3 regions of the Bradyrhizobium huanghuaihaiense genome follow, and region 2 is predicted to be linked to each of the others. Evidence: predicted binding sites of a transcription regulator. Region 2 holds the regulator's gene; each other region holds the start of a gene.
What was found. Region 2 encodes LexA, which represses DNA repair genes until DNA is damaged. Its sites were predicted from a motif close to TGTTCNNNNTGTGTTCNG; they were not measured.

Region 1 (5,888 bases), 2.7 Mb from region 2:
ACCGTAGCCCGGGCAGTCCTGCGCCAGCGCGCACATCAGCCGGTCGCGCGTCACCTTGGCGACGATCGAGGCCGCCGCGATCGACAGCACGATGCCGTCGCCGCCGATCACGGCCTCGCAGTCGCAAGTCGTGTCGAGGCGGTCGCGGCCGTCGACGAAGACATGGCGGGGCGCCTCGGGTAACGCCACCACAGCGCGCTTCAGCGCCCATAGCGAGGCGCGCAGGATGTTGTCGCGGTCGATTCGCGCGCGTGAGGCGACGACCACCGAGACCTGCGCAGTGGCGCAGATCTTGTCGAACAGTCTTTCGCACTCCTCGGCGGTCAGGCGCTTGGAATCGTCGATGCCGCGCGGAATGCGGTCGGGGTCGAGAATCACCGCGGCCGCCACCACGGGTCCCGCCAGCGGTCCGCGGCCGGCCTCGTCGCAGCCCGCAACCGGCCAGACGCCACGCTTGATCAGCGCGCGCTCGCGGCGAAAGCTCGGCGGCGCAATCGCGATGATGCCTTTCTTGCCGGCGGGAGCTTTGACGTCGGAAAGCTTGGCGGCCTTGGCAGGCGCTGCCTTCTTCGCAGCATCCTCTTTCGGCACGCCCTTGGCCGGCTTCCTGGCGGACTTGTCTCGAATCATGGCCGGGATCGTGCGCAAGCGGCCTCGCCGGCGCAACCGGGAACCCCGGATAATTCCCGTTATTCAGGTCGGCCGCCCTACTCCGCCAGATGCACCCGCCGGTCCTCGCCGACCTCGATGCCGGGCGCCACCACGGCCTCCCAGGCATGACCGTCCGGATCGGCGAAATAGCCGCGATAGCCGCCATAATCGGTCTCGCACGCAGGCCTGAGCAGTCTTGCTCCCTTGCCGACGGCGAAAGCCAGCACCGCATCGACCTCCTCGCGCGTGCGGCAGTTCCAGGCGAGCGTGGTGCCGCGGAAGGTCGTTGGTCTCGGCTCATCTGGCAGGGATGCGTCCGCTGCGAGCAGGTCCCAGGGAAACAGCGCGAGCACCGGACCGCCCGTGTCGTAGAACGCGACCGCCTCGCCGGTTGCCTTCAGCCGGCGCGAAAAGCCGAGCGCGTCGTAGAAGACGATACTGGCACGGATGTCGCTGACGCCGAGCGTGATGACGGTGAGTCGCGGGATCGGAGCCGGAACTTCCTTGCTCATGGGACGCCTCTTCCACTTTCCCGATCAGAACTTGCCCGGTCAGAACAGGCTGAGCTGCTCGCCGTTCCGCTTCGGCCGCGCGAAGTGATCCGTGGTCAGCTTGGAGCGGCGTTTGTTGAGGGCGAGCCTGTCGCAGGCTATCTCGAAGCGGCGGCCGATGGTCCAGGCCATCGGTCCGGTGCCCTTCATCCGCTCGCCCCATTTCGCATCGTAGTCGCGGCCGCCGCGCATGTCGCGGATCAGCGTGAAGACGTGGCGGTAGCGGTCCGGATAGTTCGCCATCAGCCATTCGCGGAAGAGATCGCGCACCTCCAGCGGCAGCCGCAGCAGCACGTAGGAAGCTTCCTTGACGCCGGCATGGGCGGCGGCATCGAGAATGCGCTCGATCTCGGCATCGTTCAGCGCGGGAATGACCGGCGCAACCATCACGGTGGTGGGAATGCCGGCCTCCGAGAGCTGCTTCAGCGCCTCCAGCCGCTTCGGCGGCGTCGAGGCGCGCGGCTCCATGGTACGTGCCAGCTTGGGATCGAGCGAGGTGACCGATATCGCGACCTTGGCGAGGTTGCGCTTGGCCATGCGCTGGAGAATGTCGATGTCGCGCACGACCAGCGCCGACTTGGTGACGATGCCGACGGGATGCCCGGCGCGCTCCAGCACCTCCAAAATGCCGCGCATGATTTTGCGCTCGCGCTCGATCGGCTGGTAGGGATCGGTGTTGGTGCCGATCGCAATCATCCGCGGCTCGTAGCCGGGGGCGGCGAGCTCCTTTTCCAGCAGCGCCGGCGCCTCGGGCTTCACGAACAGTTTCGACTCGAAGTCGAGCCCCGGCGACAGGCCGAGATAGGCATGGGTCGGCCGCGCGAAGCAATAGACACAGCCATGCTCGCAGCCGCGATACGGATTGATGGAGCGATCGAAACCGATATCGGGGGAGTCGTTGCGGGTGATCACCTTGCGTGAGGCGTCCACCGCCACCGTCGTCTTGAACGGCGGCAAATCCTCAAGGCTCTGCCAGCCGTCGTCGAAGGCGACGCGCGCCTCGGCCTCATAGCGGCCGCTGGCGTTGGACTGGGCACCCCGACCTCGCCTGCGCTGGCGGTCGATGGCGACCGCCAGCTCAGGAAAGTCGGAAGGCGCACCCGCCGGCTCGGAGGGCGCCGTGACCGGCGGGTGCTTGAGAGCAGAAGAAGATGCTGGACTCATGCAGCCAAGATAGCACGCCAAAGGAACAAATCAAGAACACAAACAAAAAACAGGAAAACAACCCCATGCACAGTAGAGCTGCCCCAAACTTCGCGCCCCCTCCTTTGACCTCTCGCAACACCGGCGTCGCGGCCATCCCGTTTCATGACCGACGGATCGATCGCGCCGGAACCGGGTTGGTGACGATCGCTGTGTGAAGGTCGGCAGGAACATGACAATCCAGCAAAAAACGGCCGCCGCGAGCGGCGACCTCGATCTCCTCGATCGCTATTGGCGCGCTGCCAACTACCTCTCGGTCGGCCAGATCTATCTGCTCGACAACCCCCTGCTGCGCGAGCCCTTGCGGCCCGAGCACATCAAGCCGCGTCTGCTCGGACATTGGGGCACGACGCCCGGCTTGAACTTCATCTATGCCCATCTCAACCGCGTCATCCGCGCGCTCGATCTCAACGTTCTCTATGTCTGCGGCCCCGGCCATGGCGGTCCGGGCATGGTCGCCAACACCTATCTCGAAGGCAGCTACAGCGAGATCTATCCCGATATCGCGCGCAATGCGGACGGATTGCGCAAGCTGTTCAGGCAGTTCTCCTTCCCCGGCGGCATTCCGAGCCACGCCGCCCCTGAGACCCCCGGCTCGATCCACGAGGGCGGCGAGCTCGGCTATGCGCTGGTGCACGCCTATGGCGCGGCGTTCGACAATCCTGATTTGGTCGTCGCCTGCGTCGTCGGGGACGGTGAAGCCGAAACCGGTCCGCTCGCGGCGTCCTGGCACTCCAACAAGTTCCTGAGCCCTGCCCATGACGGCGCAGTGCTGCCGATCCTGCATCTCAACGGCTACAAGATCGCCAACCCGACCGTGCTTGGACGGATGCCCGACAGCGAGATCCGCGATCTGTTCCGCGGGCTCGGCCACGAGCCGCTGTTCGTCGAGGGTGGCGATCCCAAACTGATGCACCAGGCCATGGCGGACGCGCTCGACGTCGCATTCGCCAGCATCCGCTCGATCCAGCAACACGCTCGCGACGGACGCAAGACGGTCGAGCGTCCGCGCTGGCCGATGATCGTGCTGCGCAGCCCGAAGGGCTGGACGGGTCCGAAGGAGGTCGACGGCAAGAAGGTCGAAGATTTTTGGCGCGCGCATCAGGTGCCCGTTGCGGGCTGCCGCGAGAATCCGGCGCATCTGAAGATCCTTGAAGACTGGATGCGCAGCTACGAGCCGGACAAACTGTTCGACGCGAGCGGCGCGCTCGTCCCCGAACTGCAGGCGCTCGCCCCTGAAGGTAACAGGCGCATGGGCGCCAATCCGCATGCCAATGGCGGTCTCCTCAAGAAGGAGCTGAAGCTGCCGGACTTCCGCAGCTTTGCCGTGGACGTGCCGCAGCCTGGCGGCGTCGTTGGAGAAGCGACGCGCGAGCTCGGCAAATTCCTGCGCGACGTCATTCGCCTGAACGCGCAAGAGCGCAACTTCCGCATCATGGGCCCGGACGAGACCGCATCAAACCGGCTGGATGCGGTCTTCGAGGCGACCGAACGCGTCTGGATGGAGCCGACCGAACCTTACGACGTGCATCTCGCGCAGGACGGGCGCGTGATGGAGGTGTTGAGCGAGCATCTCTGCCAGGGCTGGCTCGAGGGCTACCTGCTGACCGGACGCCACGGCTTCTTCTCCTGCTACGAGGCCTTCATCCACATCGTGGATTCCATGTTCAACCAGCACGCCAAATGGCTGAAGGTGACGCGGCATCTGCCGTGGCGGCGGCCGATCGCCTCGCTGAACTACCTCTTGACCTCGCATGTGTGGCGCCAGGATCACAACGGCTTCAGCCATCAGGATCCCGGCTTCGTCGATCTCGTCGCCAACAAGAAGGCCGACATCGTCCGCATCTATTTTCCGCCGGATGCCAATACGCTGCTGTGGATCGCCGACCACTGCCTGCGCACCTACAACCGCATCAACGTCATCGTCGCCGGCAAGCAACCGGGGCCGCAATGGCTGTCGATGCAGGAGGCCGCGACGCATTGCGATGCCGGCATCGGCATCTGGACCTGGGCCGGCAACGAGGGCACGAACACCGAGCCCGACGTGGTGATGGCCTGCGCCGGCGACGTGCCGACGCTGGAGACGCTCGCCGCCGTCGATCTCCTGCGCAAGGCGCTGCCCGATCTGAAGATCCGCGTCGTCAACGTCGTCGACCTCATGACGCTGCAGCCCAGGGAGCAGCATCCGCACGGCCTGTCCAACCGCGACTTCGACAGCCTGTTCACGCGCGACAAGCCCGTCATCTTCGCCTACCACGGCTATCCCTACCTGATCCACCGTCTCACCTATAACCGCACCAACCATGCCGGCCTGCATGTGCGCGGCTTTGCCGAGGAAGGCACCACGACGACGCCGTTCGACATGGTCGTGCTCAACGAGCTCGACCGCTATCACCTCGCCATCGAGGCGATCGAACGCGTGCCTGATCTGGCGACCAGGGCCGCGCAGGTGAAGCAGCAATTCCGCGACAGGCTGATCGAGCATTCGCGTTATGTGCGCGAGCACGGCGAGGACATGCCCGAGGTCCGCGACTGGGTCTGGCCGGTCAAGGCGGGGTGACGTCATGCCGGCGCCCGAGGCGGTTCTGGTCCTCAATTCGGGCTCGTCGAGCATCAAGTTCGGCCTGTTCGATATCGCGGCCGAGCCGGTCCTGCTCTGCAAGGGCCTGCTCGACGAGCACGAGGACAACCCGCGGCTCGTCGTGAGAGACGCCGCAGGCAATACCCTGTTCGACAAGCAGCGAGCAGGCGCGGATGCCGACGGCGGTCATCTGTTCGCCGAGGTGCTCGCCTTCATCGAGGACCGGTTCGGCCAAGGCAGCTTGCGCGCGGTCGGTCACCGCATCGTTCATGGCGGTCCGAATTATTCGGGTCCGCTCGTCCTGACGGACGACGTCACCGCGAAGCTGGAGGCGTTGACGCCGCTGGCGCCGCTGCACCAGCCGCGGTGCCTTGCGCCGGTCCATGCCGTCTCGGCGATCCGGCCCGCGCTGATACAGATCGCCTGTTTCGACACCGGCTTTCACCACGGCCTGAAGCCGCCGGCGAGCCGCTTCGCCATTCCCGGGCGTTTCGAGGCGCGCGGCATCAGGCGCTACGGCTTTCACGGCCTGTCCTTCGAATATGTCGCGGGCCGTCTTGCCGAGATCGCGCCGGAGCTTGCGGCCAAACGCACCGTCATCGCGCATCTCGGTAACGGAGCAAGCCTGTGTGCTCTTCACGACGGCCGCAGCGTCGACACCACGATGGGACTGACGCCGCTCGATGGCCTCGTGATGGGCACGCGCTGCGGCACGATCGATCCCGGCGTGCTGCTCTATCTGCAACAACACGAGGGGATGTCGGTCGAGGAGGTCCAGCACCTGCTCTATCACCAGTCCGGCCTGCTCGGCGTCTCCGGCCTCTCGGCGGACGTGCGCACGCTGCTCGCGAGCCGCAGGCCAGCGGCGCGCGAGGCGATCGATCTCTTCGTCCTTCGTGCGG
Region 2 (5,888 bases):
TTCGACCATGTCGTGGCCGCTATGGGCGTGCCGGCGAGCCGCATCGTCTTCTTCGACGACCTCGCGGAAAACATCGAGGGGGCCCGGGCGCGCGGATTGACCGCGGTGCATGTGACCTCGCCCCGTGACGTCGGCGATGCGCTGAAGCAGCTCGGGATTTGACGGATCCGCCTCCCGGCAGGTGCGGTTCCCTGGAACTCGTTTGCCAAATATGAGGAACCAAATCACTTTGTGCATTTTTGTACAAAGTTCCGGGAACGGAATCTGCCCTTCCGGACTCTTGAGTCCGTTGGGACTTCTACATTGGACCGATCGACGTGCTGGGCAAATCCTACCTCACCAAGCAAGCCTCTCTCCTGCTCGAGTTCGCAAGAACCACCTCGGACTCCGACCTATCCGCCAAGTTGATCAGCAAGGCCGCCGACCTGAAATCCCAGGCCGACCCGCTGCCCGACAAGGATCAGGGCCCCAAAGCGCCGGACGTCAGTCCGGACGCGCCGGCAGGGAGTTGACCGATGCTGGCCGTGGCGCTCGTTCTTCTCGTGCTTGCCATGGCCGTCCTCGTGCCGGTCTGCCTCGCCTTCCGGATCATGCCGCGGCGGATTTGACGTCCATCTTTCGCGATAGAGCGAACGACGCAGGCTGAATCATCCTGCATCTCCACTGTTTTGCCTCTGCGGCCGCACTCGGCTAGAACTCTCGCCGCCGATTTGCCGAACGTGCTCAGCAGGAGTTTTCACCCGTGGCCTTGATGCCGGTATCTGACGCGCTTGCCGCGGTGCTTGCCGGCGCAGAGCCGCTGCCTGAGGAGACGGTCCCCCTCGACCAGGCCTACCACCGCGTGCTCGCGCGCGACGTCGCGGCGCGGCGCACGCAGCCGCCGCAGGCGATGTCGGCGATGGACGGCTATGCCGTGCGCGCGGCCGATGCGGCGACGATCGATTCCCAACTGACGGTGATCGGCGAGGTCGCGGCCGGGCGGCCGTTTGCCGGGTTGGTCGGCGCCGGCGAAGCGGTCCGGATCTTCACCGGCGGCGTCGTTCCCGCCGGCGCGGATACGGTCGTGATCCAGGAGGATACGGTCGCTGATGGCAAGCGCATCACGATCAAGGAAGCAGCGATTCCCGGACGGCACATCCGGCGCGCCGGGGTCGACTTTGCCGAGGGCGAGGTGCTGCTGCGCAAGGGAGCCCGGCTCACCGAGCGCGACCTCGCACTCGCGGCCGGGATGAATCACCCGCACCTACCCGTGCAACGCCGTCCGAAGGTCGCGATCCTCGCCACCGGCGACGAGCTGGTGATGCCGGGCGCGACGCCCGGCCCCGGCCAGATCGTCTATTCCAACGGCTACGCCCTGCACGCGCTCGCCCGCCAGGAGGGCGCCGATACCGTCGACCTCGGCGTTGCCGCCGACACGCTGGAAGCCACCACCGCCGGGATCCGCCGGGCCCGCGAGAGTGGCGCCGACATCCTGATCACGTCCGGCGGCGCCTCGGTCGGCGACCACGATCTGGTCCAGCAGGCGCTCAAGGCCGAGGGGATCGCGATGTCGTTCTGGAAGATCGCGATGCGGCCGGGCAAGCCGATGATGCACGGCCGGTTCGACGCGATGCGCGTCATCGGCCTGCCCGGCAATCCCGTGTCATCCTACGTCTGCGCTTTCCTGTTCATGGTGCCGTTGATTCGCGCACTGTCGGGTCGCACCGTGATTCATCATCGCCGCGAGCGCGCCGTGCTCGGCCGCGACCTCAATGCCAACGACCAGCGCGAGGATTATCTACGCACGCGCCTGGAGCGACGCGACGACGGCACGCTGATCGCCCTGCCCGTCAATCACCAGGATTCCTCGCTGCTTGCGAATCTCGCTGCGGCACAGGCACTTCTCGTACGCGCGCCGTTCGCGCCCGAGGCCGAAGCCGGCACGCAATGCGAGGTGCTGCTGCTGCCCGTATGAACGCTGTCACCACACGCGTTCCGCGAACTTTGTCGCGTTCACGGTAAATTAAGCAGTTGCGGAACATGTATCGAACATATAGTGTCCGTTCATGATTTGTTTCGAGCATGCAGCGGCTTATCGCTGAACTGAGCGTCTCGGAATCGAACGACATCAACCGGGGGATTTTGGTCGAGATGTTAACGCGCAAACAATACGAGCTCCTGCGGTTCATCAGCGAGCGACTGAAGGAAAGCGGCGTGCCGCCTTCCTTCGACGAGATGAAGGACGCGCTCGATCTGCGCTCGAAATCGGGTATCCATCGCCTGATCACCGCGCTCGAGGAGCGCGGCTTCATCCGGCGCCTGCCCAACCGCGCCCGCGCGATCGAGGTCATCAAGCTGCCCGAGCTCCAGGCGGCTGCCGGCAACCGCCGCGGCTTCACGCCGAGCGTCATCGAAGGCAATCTCGGCAAGGTGCGCACGACCTCCAGCCCGCCGGCTGACGAGGGTGAGCGTCCCGTCGCCGTGCCCGTCATGGGCCGTATCGCGGCCGGCACGCCGATCGAGGCGCTGCAGACCCGCAGCCACACTATCAGCGTACCGCCTGACATGCTCGGCTCCGGCGAGCACTACGCGCTCGAAGTGCGCGGCGATTCGATGGTGGAAGCCGGCATCCTCGACGGCGACATGGCGCTGATCCAGCGCAACGAGAGCGCCGACACCGGTGACATCGTGGTGGCGCTGATCGACGACGAGGAAGCAACGCTGAAGCGCTTCCGCCGCCGCGGCGCATCGATCGCGCTCGAGCCCGCCAACGCCGCCTATGAGGTCCGCATCCTGCCGCCCAACCGGGTGAAGATTCAGGGCAAGCTGATCGGCCTGTACCGGAAGTACTAAGTGCATCCCGCGGCGCCAGTTGGCGACCGCGCCTGAACGATTGGAGCGGATCATTGTCCGCTCCGGCTGGATAGTCTTTCTGGTTCTGCACAGATTATCCGGCCACCTCCCCCGCGCTAGATCCTCGGCACGCCGCGCAAAGCACGCATCGCTTTACGGGCCTTTGAGAAACCGAGGAGACAACCATGCGCAAGATCGTCTTGAGCACCGTCGCGATGGCGCTGATCGCAACGTCAGTGTCACCGGCCGTCGCCGCACGATCGCATCATGTCCGCAAGACGACGCCAGCGACGACGCGTGAGCAATTGCGCAACGCACGCGACGCCGTTGGACAGCAGTCGCAACCGGCCTCGCCGTATTCGGGCTGGTCGGCACCTGCTGGCCGCTGACGAAGAAGAAGCTCGCAGAATGCACGGAAGCGGGCTTTGTTCCTCGTGCATCTGAAAAAGATATTGTGATGGCGGCGTGCGGACCCAAGCCGCAGATTTGCCCACAACCAAGCAGACCGTTGTATGCTTCCACTCTGATAGAGGCTTGTGCCTCGACAAGAGGCGCGGGTCGCTATCTTCGAATGAGGAGCACCCCGATGTGTGACTACAGCCTGCACGCCGTCGCGACGCGTCCTGCCGAAGTCGGTGAGACGATCGTCACGACAACCTTCCGCGGCACCTCGACACGCGGCTTCGCCTCCGAAGCCGACATGTCCGTCGCGGTATGCCTGCTGCCGGGAACGGAGCTCGCCTTCGCCGACAACGTCCGCTACGACAATCGCTGGATCTGGACGCGCACCATCAACTCGCGCGTCGGCAAGTTCGGCAAGATCGACCCGCACATTCCGGATCGCCATCACGATGCGATCGAATTTCCCGACGGCAAATACGTGCTGGTGACTCAGCTCGTCGAAGGCCAGCGCGCAACCGTGCTGCAATTGCCGGTGACCCAGCCACTCGGCGAGCGCGAGCACAAGCCGCAGACCATGGCCGACAGGCCGACGATCACACGCCTGCCGATCGGCTGATCGTAGCAGCCCCGGCTCGCGGGTCGGGCCATGATTGAAATCGCCATCGCCGGCCGTGGCCGGCGACGTGGTGTGGTTTGCATCTTCGAAAATACCTTCGCCGATCAGCCGCCGCTCTTCTCCGTCGCACGAAGTTTGCGCTGCCCTGCCTGAATTTTGAACGTCCGTTCCGCAGGCAAATGGCCGATGCTGCCAAAAGGCTTGAGGCGGCGGACACGTTCGATGAAGACCTTCATTCGCGTCGTTGAACTCTGGGTGCCCGACCGGACGCGTACGCGGCTGGAATTCGGCGGGGGCCTCTACGGCGAAGGGCTGTCCGCGTTCAGGGCCGCAAGTGAAGAGCTGCGCTTCGGTCGGGATGAGGGCCTTCCCGGCAAGGCCTGGGCTTCCGGCCATCCCGTCATCCTCACCAAATTCGCCAACTCCTATTTCAGGCGGACCGACCAGGCGCTCGCGGCGGGCCTGACTTGCGGCGTGGCGGTGCCGGTATTTTCAGGCGAATTCCTGCAAGCCGTGATGGTCCTGTTCTGCGGCGACGACGAGGCGCATGTCGGCGCGATCGAGCTCTGGCACAACGACCCCGATACCTCCCACGAGATGGGCCTGGTCGACGGTTACTATGGCACCGCCGACATGTTCGAGTTCAACTCGCGCCACACCAGGTTTCCGCGCGGCTTCGGCCTGCCCGGACGCACCTGGAAAGCCGGCCTGCCGCTGATCATCAAGGACCTGCACAACGCCAAGAGCTTTCTGCGCTGGGAAGACGCCGCCGAGGTCGGGATCAATCTCGGCGTCGGCGTTCCCTACCGGACCGGCACCGACCAGACCTGGGTGCTGACCTTCCTCTCCGCGCAGGCAACGCCGATTGCGCGGCGCTTCGAGATCTGGGGGCCGAACGAGGCTCGTTCTGCGCTGGTCTTCCGCGCCGGCGATTGCAGCGCCCAGACCGACCTTGCCGCGCTCTATGCGGACAAGTCCATCACGAGGGGCGACGGCAGCATCGGCGGCGCCTGGGCCACGGGGATGCCTGCGCTCAACGATGATCTCGCGCATGACAAATCGATCGCCGCGGCCGAAGCCCGCGCGTCCGGGCTGAGCCAGATGGTTGCCTTGCCGGTAATCGGGAGCGCCGGGCTCGACGCCGTGCTGGCCTGGTACCTGTAGCCCGCCTCCTCAATCCTCAGCCTGCATGTCCGCCTCGGACGGCGTCGCATCCCGGTTACGGGGCGCCGCCGCCGGCGGCGCAAGGGTCGCGCCGAAATCGCCTTCGCCGGCGGTTGCCGCCGCCCACGGGCGGTCTGCGCCTCTTGCTTTAACCGTCTGCACCGCAAAGCCGTCGCCCCGCCGTGTCAGCGCCAATGCGCCCTGCGCGGCAAGGCGCTGCCGGTCCACCACCATCGCCGCGCAATCCGGCGCAGCCGGCCGGGCCGTCACCACCAGCGCGGCGCGGCTGCAATCGTCCGCCAGCGCATCGATGCGCAAGGCCAGCGCGACGAGGCGCCCGTCGGCAAGCGGCGTCACGCAGCCGGCCTCGTCGCACGACACGCCGTCGGCCAGAGTACCATTGGCGGCATCGCGCGGATCGGCATCGGCAGCCGGCCACTCCTTCAGCAGAAAGCTGTCCTTGCTCGCCCGGATCACGTGCAGGTGCCCGTCCCTGCCCCGGACCGCGACGCTCTGGCCGTCCCCGGCGATCAGGATATCCGGCGGCCGCGCCGACAGGCCCCAGAGGATCGCAGCCAGCAGCACCAGCCCGCCTGACCAGCGCAACGGCGTGCGCAAGAGGCCCATGACAATGATGCCGAGACTGGCCGCGATCAGCGGCGCGATGCCGAACGCCGGGATGCGGCCGACCGCGCCCGGCAGGGCCGCCACCCAGCGCGACACCGCGACCATCCAGTCGATGCCGATCCCCATCAGCCACCAGAACACGCCATCGAGCCCGAAGGGAGCAGCGAGCAAGCTTAACAATCCGGCCGGCATCACCAGCGCCGAGACCACCGGCATCGCGCCGAGATTGGCGAGCACGCCGTAAGGC
Region 3 (5,888 bases), 990 kb from region 2:
TTTGCCGCCGCGACAGCGGCTGGCTTCGTGGTGTTGGTGATCGGCATCGCACTGCTGGTGCTGCTTTAGGGACCACGGGACGCAGGCGGATGGGGGGCGGCTCCGGGCCAGCATGGTCATGGACGCGCCGACCCGCATAAAGCTGCAAAACAACCCCATGCACAGTAGGTCTCTCTTGCGCGATCAATGGCTTACGGGTGGTGTTGGAATGCCTTACCGACTGCCATACCGCTGAAGCAAGCCGGCGCGCCGGAAAAACGGGTCTGTTTCCATGGCCCCCATGACGCAGAAGCAAGCGAGCGCGTTCAGGCGCGAGGCTTCTCCCAGGGGAATGGCTCCTGTGTCTTGCGGCCGAGAAACGTATCCGGCACGGGCAGTTGCAGCACTTTCGCCGCCTCCGCCACCAGCTCGCGCATCAGGGCGTTCTGCGCGGCAAGTTCGACAGCCAGATAGTGCACGCGCGAAATGTGATTGTGGTCGGCCATGGCGGCGCTCCCTTGCTTTGCAGGCGGGAGCGCGCTCGGTCTCTCAGCCACCGACGCCTACGGCAGAGCCTCGGCCGGTGATGCCAGGTAAACTGCCACGGGCCGCTTTTTGTTCACTATTGAACTTTGGGTTGCTGCTGACGCCTCAGTCCGGCGGCTGGAGGCCGGGCGATCTCAGCCACTGGCTCATGTGCGAACCGGTCTCGGCCTGGCGGGCCTTGCGGAGGGCGTCGTCCCGTAGCGGACCGGGAGGGAGAGATCTGGCTTTTTCTCGGAGGCGTTTTGCTTCTTCGGCAAGGCGTTCTTCCAGGGATACGGTTTGCGCGAAACGGCGGCGTCGCTGCATGACACAACCTCGTCTGACGGGTCCTAACCGTTGGGTTTGAATTTCACGAATCCAATATGCCGTAGCTGGCGTTCCGGTTCCCGAAGACATGCCGCACGATCCCGAAGGGCGAGTTGAAAAAGGCCGTCAACTGAGGCGGCCTCAATTCAGCTTGCGGCGCAACTGCATGATGATCTCGCGGAGGTCGGCGGCGTACCTCAATGATCCGGCGCGCCTCGTCCAAGCGCGATGGCTTGGCTTCCTTACCCCTCAGTCGGCTTACCTGGATCGGTCATGGCCCGGATGGTCTGCCGTGCGAGGGAATGATGTTTGCGCTGGATCAACAGAAGGAAGCCGCACAGGCTGGCGGCCTTGCGGGAACCGGCCGGACTAACCTAGTTGATTTCCGATGGATGCGCCGTCCCAGATCAGCTGCTTGCAATCCCACGAATAAAAGAGGCCGGCCACCGAGGCGGCCTCGCGTCATCCGAGGAATTTGTCGAACGCCACCAAGGCGCCGAAGGCCGTCGCGGTGACCGCGATGAAGGCGGCAAAATACCAGAGGCGATACATGCCGGGATAACCCGGGCGCACTGCAAAGGTTCTGGAGGCAAGCCCTGTCGGCGTTCGCCTCAGTGGACCTTGATGATCCGATCCAGGGGAAGGTGAAGCTCCGCCGCACGCTCCTCGCGGTCCTTCTTGCGAAACTCCTTTTCTCGCCGTTCGAACTCGATCAGCTCTTTGCGGGCTGCGTCCAACAGGCGATCTTTTGGCGCCACGCCAAGATGGGTCGGTTCCGTCATCACTCACGTTCCCCGTCTTTTCAGTCGCTGATCCCTAGACAAGACCGGGAATAGCGGGAAGGTTCGGGTGCCGTAGAATTACGGATTTATGACGGCGAATGGCCGTATCAGGATTAAGAAAAGCGCGGCCGGGCTCGAAATAAACGTCCCGGCGGCGCTTTATTTTCTAACTGAGCGCTGAAATCTCAGTTGAGCTCAATGTGCAACGGCCATGCCACAGGCTTGTGACGCGCCAACCAGCAACGGAATCGGCGGCACAACACCGCGACGTGCACAGCCGGCGCAAAATCCAGGTCGTTCGGTTCTTTATGGCTGGCCTTTGGTTCAAGGAGGCCGCGAAGCTTCTTGAGGACGCCACGAGAGTTGGGACACCCTCAGAGCAAACTGGGACACTTGTGATCAAATGCGGACAGCCTGGCTCCAATTGTTGGAGGGCAGTTTCGATCTGATCGATGTGGATGGGGAGGAGGCCGCCAACGGAGGCGGCCTTAAAACATGAGGATGGCGACGGCAACCACCGCCACCGACAGGTTGTCCCGACGATCACAAGAACCTTGTACCGGAGGTCATTGCCCATACGGCAGCATGGCGTAGCAGGACCAATGCTACGCAGCTCGTGCCAGTCTTATGGGCGGCCCCTACGGCTTCGGCGGCTGCAACTCGCTGTGGATGAGGTTATGAATATCCACGCGTTCCAACGGGTCTTCGTCCCGGAACGGCTCTTGGGTCTTGCGCCCAAGGAAGGTGTCGGGCTTGGGCAGCTTGAGCGCTTCGGCCGCTTCAGCCGTTATCTGGCGGATTTTGTCGTTCTGCTTCGCGATCTCGGCAGCCAGATTACGCGCGCGACGGATCTGGGAATGGTCGGCCATGACGGCGCTCCCTTCGCTTTGCAGGCGGGAGCGCTCTCGGTCTCTCAGCCACCGACGCCTACGGGCAGAGCCTCGGCCGGTGATGCAGGAACAATGCGCCTTTTAACCGATGGTTGCTAGCGAAACCACGTCAACAGCGTCGGCCTTAATCGTCCCAAATACGTTCGCCGCACTGGCATTCGTAAAGGCGTACAGTTCGGCCGCGCCGGGGGTCCAGCATCGAATATGCCAGTCTGGGAAAGGATGCGCAGGCCGGGCACCTTGGTGCCGTCTTTCGTGGAACCAGGGCCGACGACTTCTCTTCGTGATGCGCAGTCATGATGTAACCCAATAACCGGGCCCAAGTACGAAAGCGCGGATAGGTTCCTAATTCACCAGCAAAATTCAAACTGAGGCACGACCTACTTTTGAGGCTGTCTCGACGGCCAGACCTGCGGGGCGGGCTCGCGAAGCAGCTCTTTTGCCTTCGCAAGCAATTCGAAAGATCGCTGAAGCATTGCCCTCTCGCGCTCGGTCTTGGCGCGCATCCGTTCCATTTTGAATTCGATCTGTTCGGAAAGCCATTCCAAGTCGCCTGTTGCCATAAGCGCCTCCCGGTCAAGCCGGGAGCTTAACTTATGTTAGGTTCCTTGGTTCCGCGAGCACGGGCGCTTCGAACTCAATCAGGCGGAAATCGGGTGCTGTCGTAGATGCGCGTCGCCTGCTCAAGAGGCTTGAAGCGAATATCGCGCTATTCGAAGACGAAGAGGAAAGACTCAGACAATGGACAATGGATGAGGCCGCCAACTGAGGCGGCCTTATCTTTGAATATAAACGGCCCCAATTGGGGGCCGCCAACCCGCTGATGGGGTTTTCCTCCAGCAGTCGGGGGGGCACCTTTCGTGCTGGGGGCATCGTAGAGATGCGCTGCTAGGCTGATAGTTCCTCAGCCGCGAAGACTGGTACGCAGCCGTGAAAGAAGCCGCCACAGAGGCGGCCTAGAAGAGTTTGGGATAGTGGCCAGAGCGGTCTATGTCGCGTTCTTTGCCGTGGCAGGGATTATTGTCTGCCGATACCTATTGCGCGGCATCGCCTCGGGGAAACTGTGGGCTGGAATTAGAGGCGGGAATGAAACTCGGCTGGTCCGGCAAGATGACCCCGCTTCATTCTGGATTGTCGTTTGCCTGATTGCCGTAGCTGACATCGGACTTGGCATCATGGCCGTCCAGTCCGCGCTAGCTAATTAGGACACTAACGAAATCTAAATAGGACACTTGGGGGGCAAATCTGGGCGGTACCCGCAAAAGAACATATTGCGAACCTAGAACAAATGGGGTACATTGTTTTTATCGCCGGCCCGCCTCTCAATCGTTTGTCCCCCTAGCGAATCCTCGCCATAAGGAGCACGACCCAATGTCCGCAACTGCCCTGCGTATCGTCGAAGGATCTTCCATGGACAAGAGTAAAGCTCTGGCCGCCGCGCTCTCCCAGATCGAGCGGCAGTTCGGCAAGGGCTCGGTGATGAAGCTCGGTAAGAGCGACCGGTCGATGGACATCGAGGCGGTGTCGTCAGGCTCGCTCGGGCTCGATATCGCGCTCGGTATCGGTGGCCTGCCCAAGGGGCGCATCGTCGAGATCTACGGGCCGGAATCGTCGGGCAAGACCACGCTGGCGCTGCATACGGTTGCGGAAGCACAGAAGAAGGGCGGCATCTGCGCCTTCATCGATGCCGAGCACGCGCTCGATCCGGTCTATGCCCGCAAGCTGGGCGTCAACATCGACGAGCTCCTGATCTCGCAGCCCGACACCGGCGAGCAGGCGCTGGAAATCTGCGACACGCTGGTGCGCTCGGGCGCGGTGGACGTGCTGGTGGTCGATTCGGTTGCGGCGCTGGTGCCGAAGGCCGAACTCGAAGGCGAGATGGGCGATGCGCTGCCGGGACTGCAAGCGCGGTTGATGAGCCAGGCGCTGCGCAAGCTGACGGCGTCCATCAACAAATCCAACACCATGGTGATCTTCATCAACCAGATCCGCATGAAGATCGGTGTGATGTACGGTTCGCCCGAAACCACGACCGGCGGCAACGCGCTGAAGTTCTACGCCTCCGTCCGCCTCGACATCCGCCGCATCGGCGCGATCAAGGAGCGCGACGAAGTGGTCGGCAACACAACCCGCGTGAAGGTGGTGAAGAACAAGCTGGCGCCGCCCTTCAAGCAAGTCGAGTTCGACATCATGTACGGCGAGGGTGTCTCCAAGATGGGCGAGATTCTCGATCTCGGCGTCAAGGCCGGCATCGTCGAGAAGTCCGGCGCCTGGTTCTCCTATGACAGCCAGCGCCTCGGCCAAGGCCGCGAGAACTCGAAAGCGTTCCTGAAGGCCAATCCCGACATCACCGCCAAGATCGAAACCTCGATCCGCCAGAACTCCGGCCTGATCTCCGAGCAGATTCTGGCCGGCACGCCCGAGAGCGACGCCGACGGCGAGGAGCCGGCGGAAGAGTAAGACCTAACGCGGAAAAGTTTTCGCGAGGAGCGGGCACTGAGGACGTTGAGTTGCCGACGTCTTCGGTGCCCGTTTCGTTTTGCGTGAGGGTGAGGCGCGCCGACGATGAAGTGTGTGATCCTGACCAGTTCGTCCGGCGTTGGTCTTGCCCACGCCGATCGCGCCGATATGGTCGTCCCGTTCATCTATCGCTTCGTGTCGGGGCCACTTCCCACGCCTGACCACCTCAACGGCTATCTCGGCTGGCGCGAGTCTAGGACGTTTTACGACGAGATGCACTGGTCAGATTGCGTCCGCGTCCGTCAATCGCCGCTCATCAGGCGCCAGGATCGGGCGGGCGCCTTGCTCTGGGTTTGCGAGGCTTATGGGGTCGATCACATCGAACTGTGGTTCGACCCTGAACCCAATAGTCAATTGCAGTTGATCTGGATTCTCGATTACCTGCTGCGTTTCAAGCCGTCACTCGCGAAGAGCCTGAGATTACGACGTGTCGATTTCGGTCTGCGCGGCGCAGATCCCTCGGAGCTTCGTCATCGTGACGTGCGGCAGTTCGATATCGCGGAAAGCGATGTGGAAATCGCCAGCATGGCCTGGGAGGCCTACTGCGCCCCGACGCCCGAGCTTTGTGCCGGGCTGCTCGACCGGCCGCTCGGCAAGCTGTCTTTTTTGAAGCCGGCCATGGAAGACCTGCTCTCGGAACTGCCGTCGACGGCGACGGGGCTGGGCGTGACCGAGACGCGGCTCCTCGACCTGATCGCAAGCGGACACAATCGCACCGATGAGCTGTTTCGGCCTGGCACGCTTGGAGCGCGCGTGTTCGATCCGTGGGAGTTGGGCACGCTGCTCGAAGGACTGGCATTCGGCCCGGCGCCCGCCGTTGCGGGTTTGGACGGCAAGCTGGCGACACTTGATCGGGACAATGCAA

Region 1: the regulator LexA is predicted to act here: its motif matches at 2,388-2,405, upstream of N2603_RS33905 (PA0069 family radical SAM protein).
Region 3: the regulator LexA is predicted to act here: its motif matches at 3,766-3,783, upstream of recA (recombinase RecA).

What each region holds. Positions count from the first base shown of each region.
Region 1 covers NZ_CP104172.1:7,176,131-7,182,018, forward strand. Annotated here, with positions in the region: gene N2603_RS33895 (ribonuclease HII) at 1-630, opposite strand, end outside; gene N2603_RS33900 (VOC family protein) at 708-1,163, opposite strand; gene N2603_RS33905 (PA0069 family radical SAM protein) at 1,203-2,366, opposite strand; gene N2603_RS33910 (phosphoketolase family protein) at 2,578-4,965, shown strand; gene N2603_RS33915 (acetate/propionate family kinase) at 4,970-5,888, shown strand, end outside.
Region 2 covers NZ_CP104172.1:4,460,572-4,466,459, reverse strand. Annotated here, with positions in the region: gene N2603_RS21335 (HAD family hydrolase) at 1-162, shown strand, start outside; gene N2603_RS21330 (hypothetical protein) at 318-512, shown strand; gene N2603_RS21325 (molybdopterin molybdotransferase MoeA) at 743-1,954, shown strand; gene lexA (transcriptional repressor LexA) at 2,131-2,832, shown strand; gene N2603_RS21315 (hypothetical protein) at 3,018-3,221, shown strand; gene N2603_RS21310 (hypothetical protein) at 3,419-3,850, shown strand; gene N2603_RS21305 (hypothetical protein) at 3,955-4,086, opposite strand; gene N2603_RS21300 (GAF domain-containing protein) at 4,073-5,014, shown strand; gene N2603_RS21295 (ComEC/Rec2 family competence protein) at 5,024-5,888, opposite strand, start outside.
Region 3 covers NZ_CP104172.1:3,466,910-3,472,797, forward strand. Annotated here, with positions in the region: gene N2603_RS16350 (hypothetical protein) at 306-485, opposite strand; gene N2603_RS16355 (hypothetical protein) at 631-831, opposite strand; gene N2603_RS16360 (hypothetical protein) at 1,443-1,613, opposite strand; gene N2603_RS16365 (hypothetical protein) at 2,252-2,482, opposite strand; gene N2603_RS16370 (hypothetical protein) at 2,884-3,066, opposite strand; gene recA (recombinase RecA) at 3,875-4,963, shown strand; gene N2603_RS16380 (hypothetical protein) at 5,069-5,888, shown strand, end outside.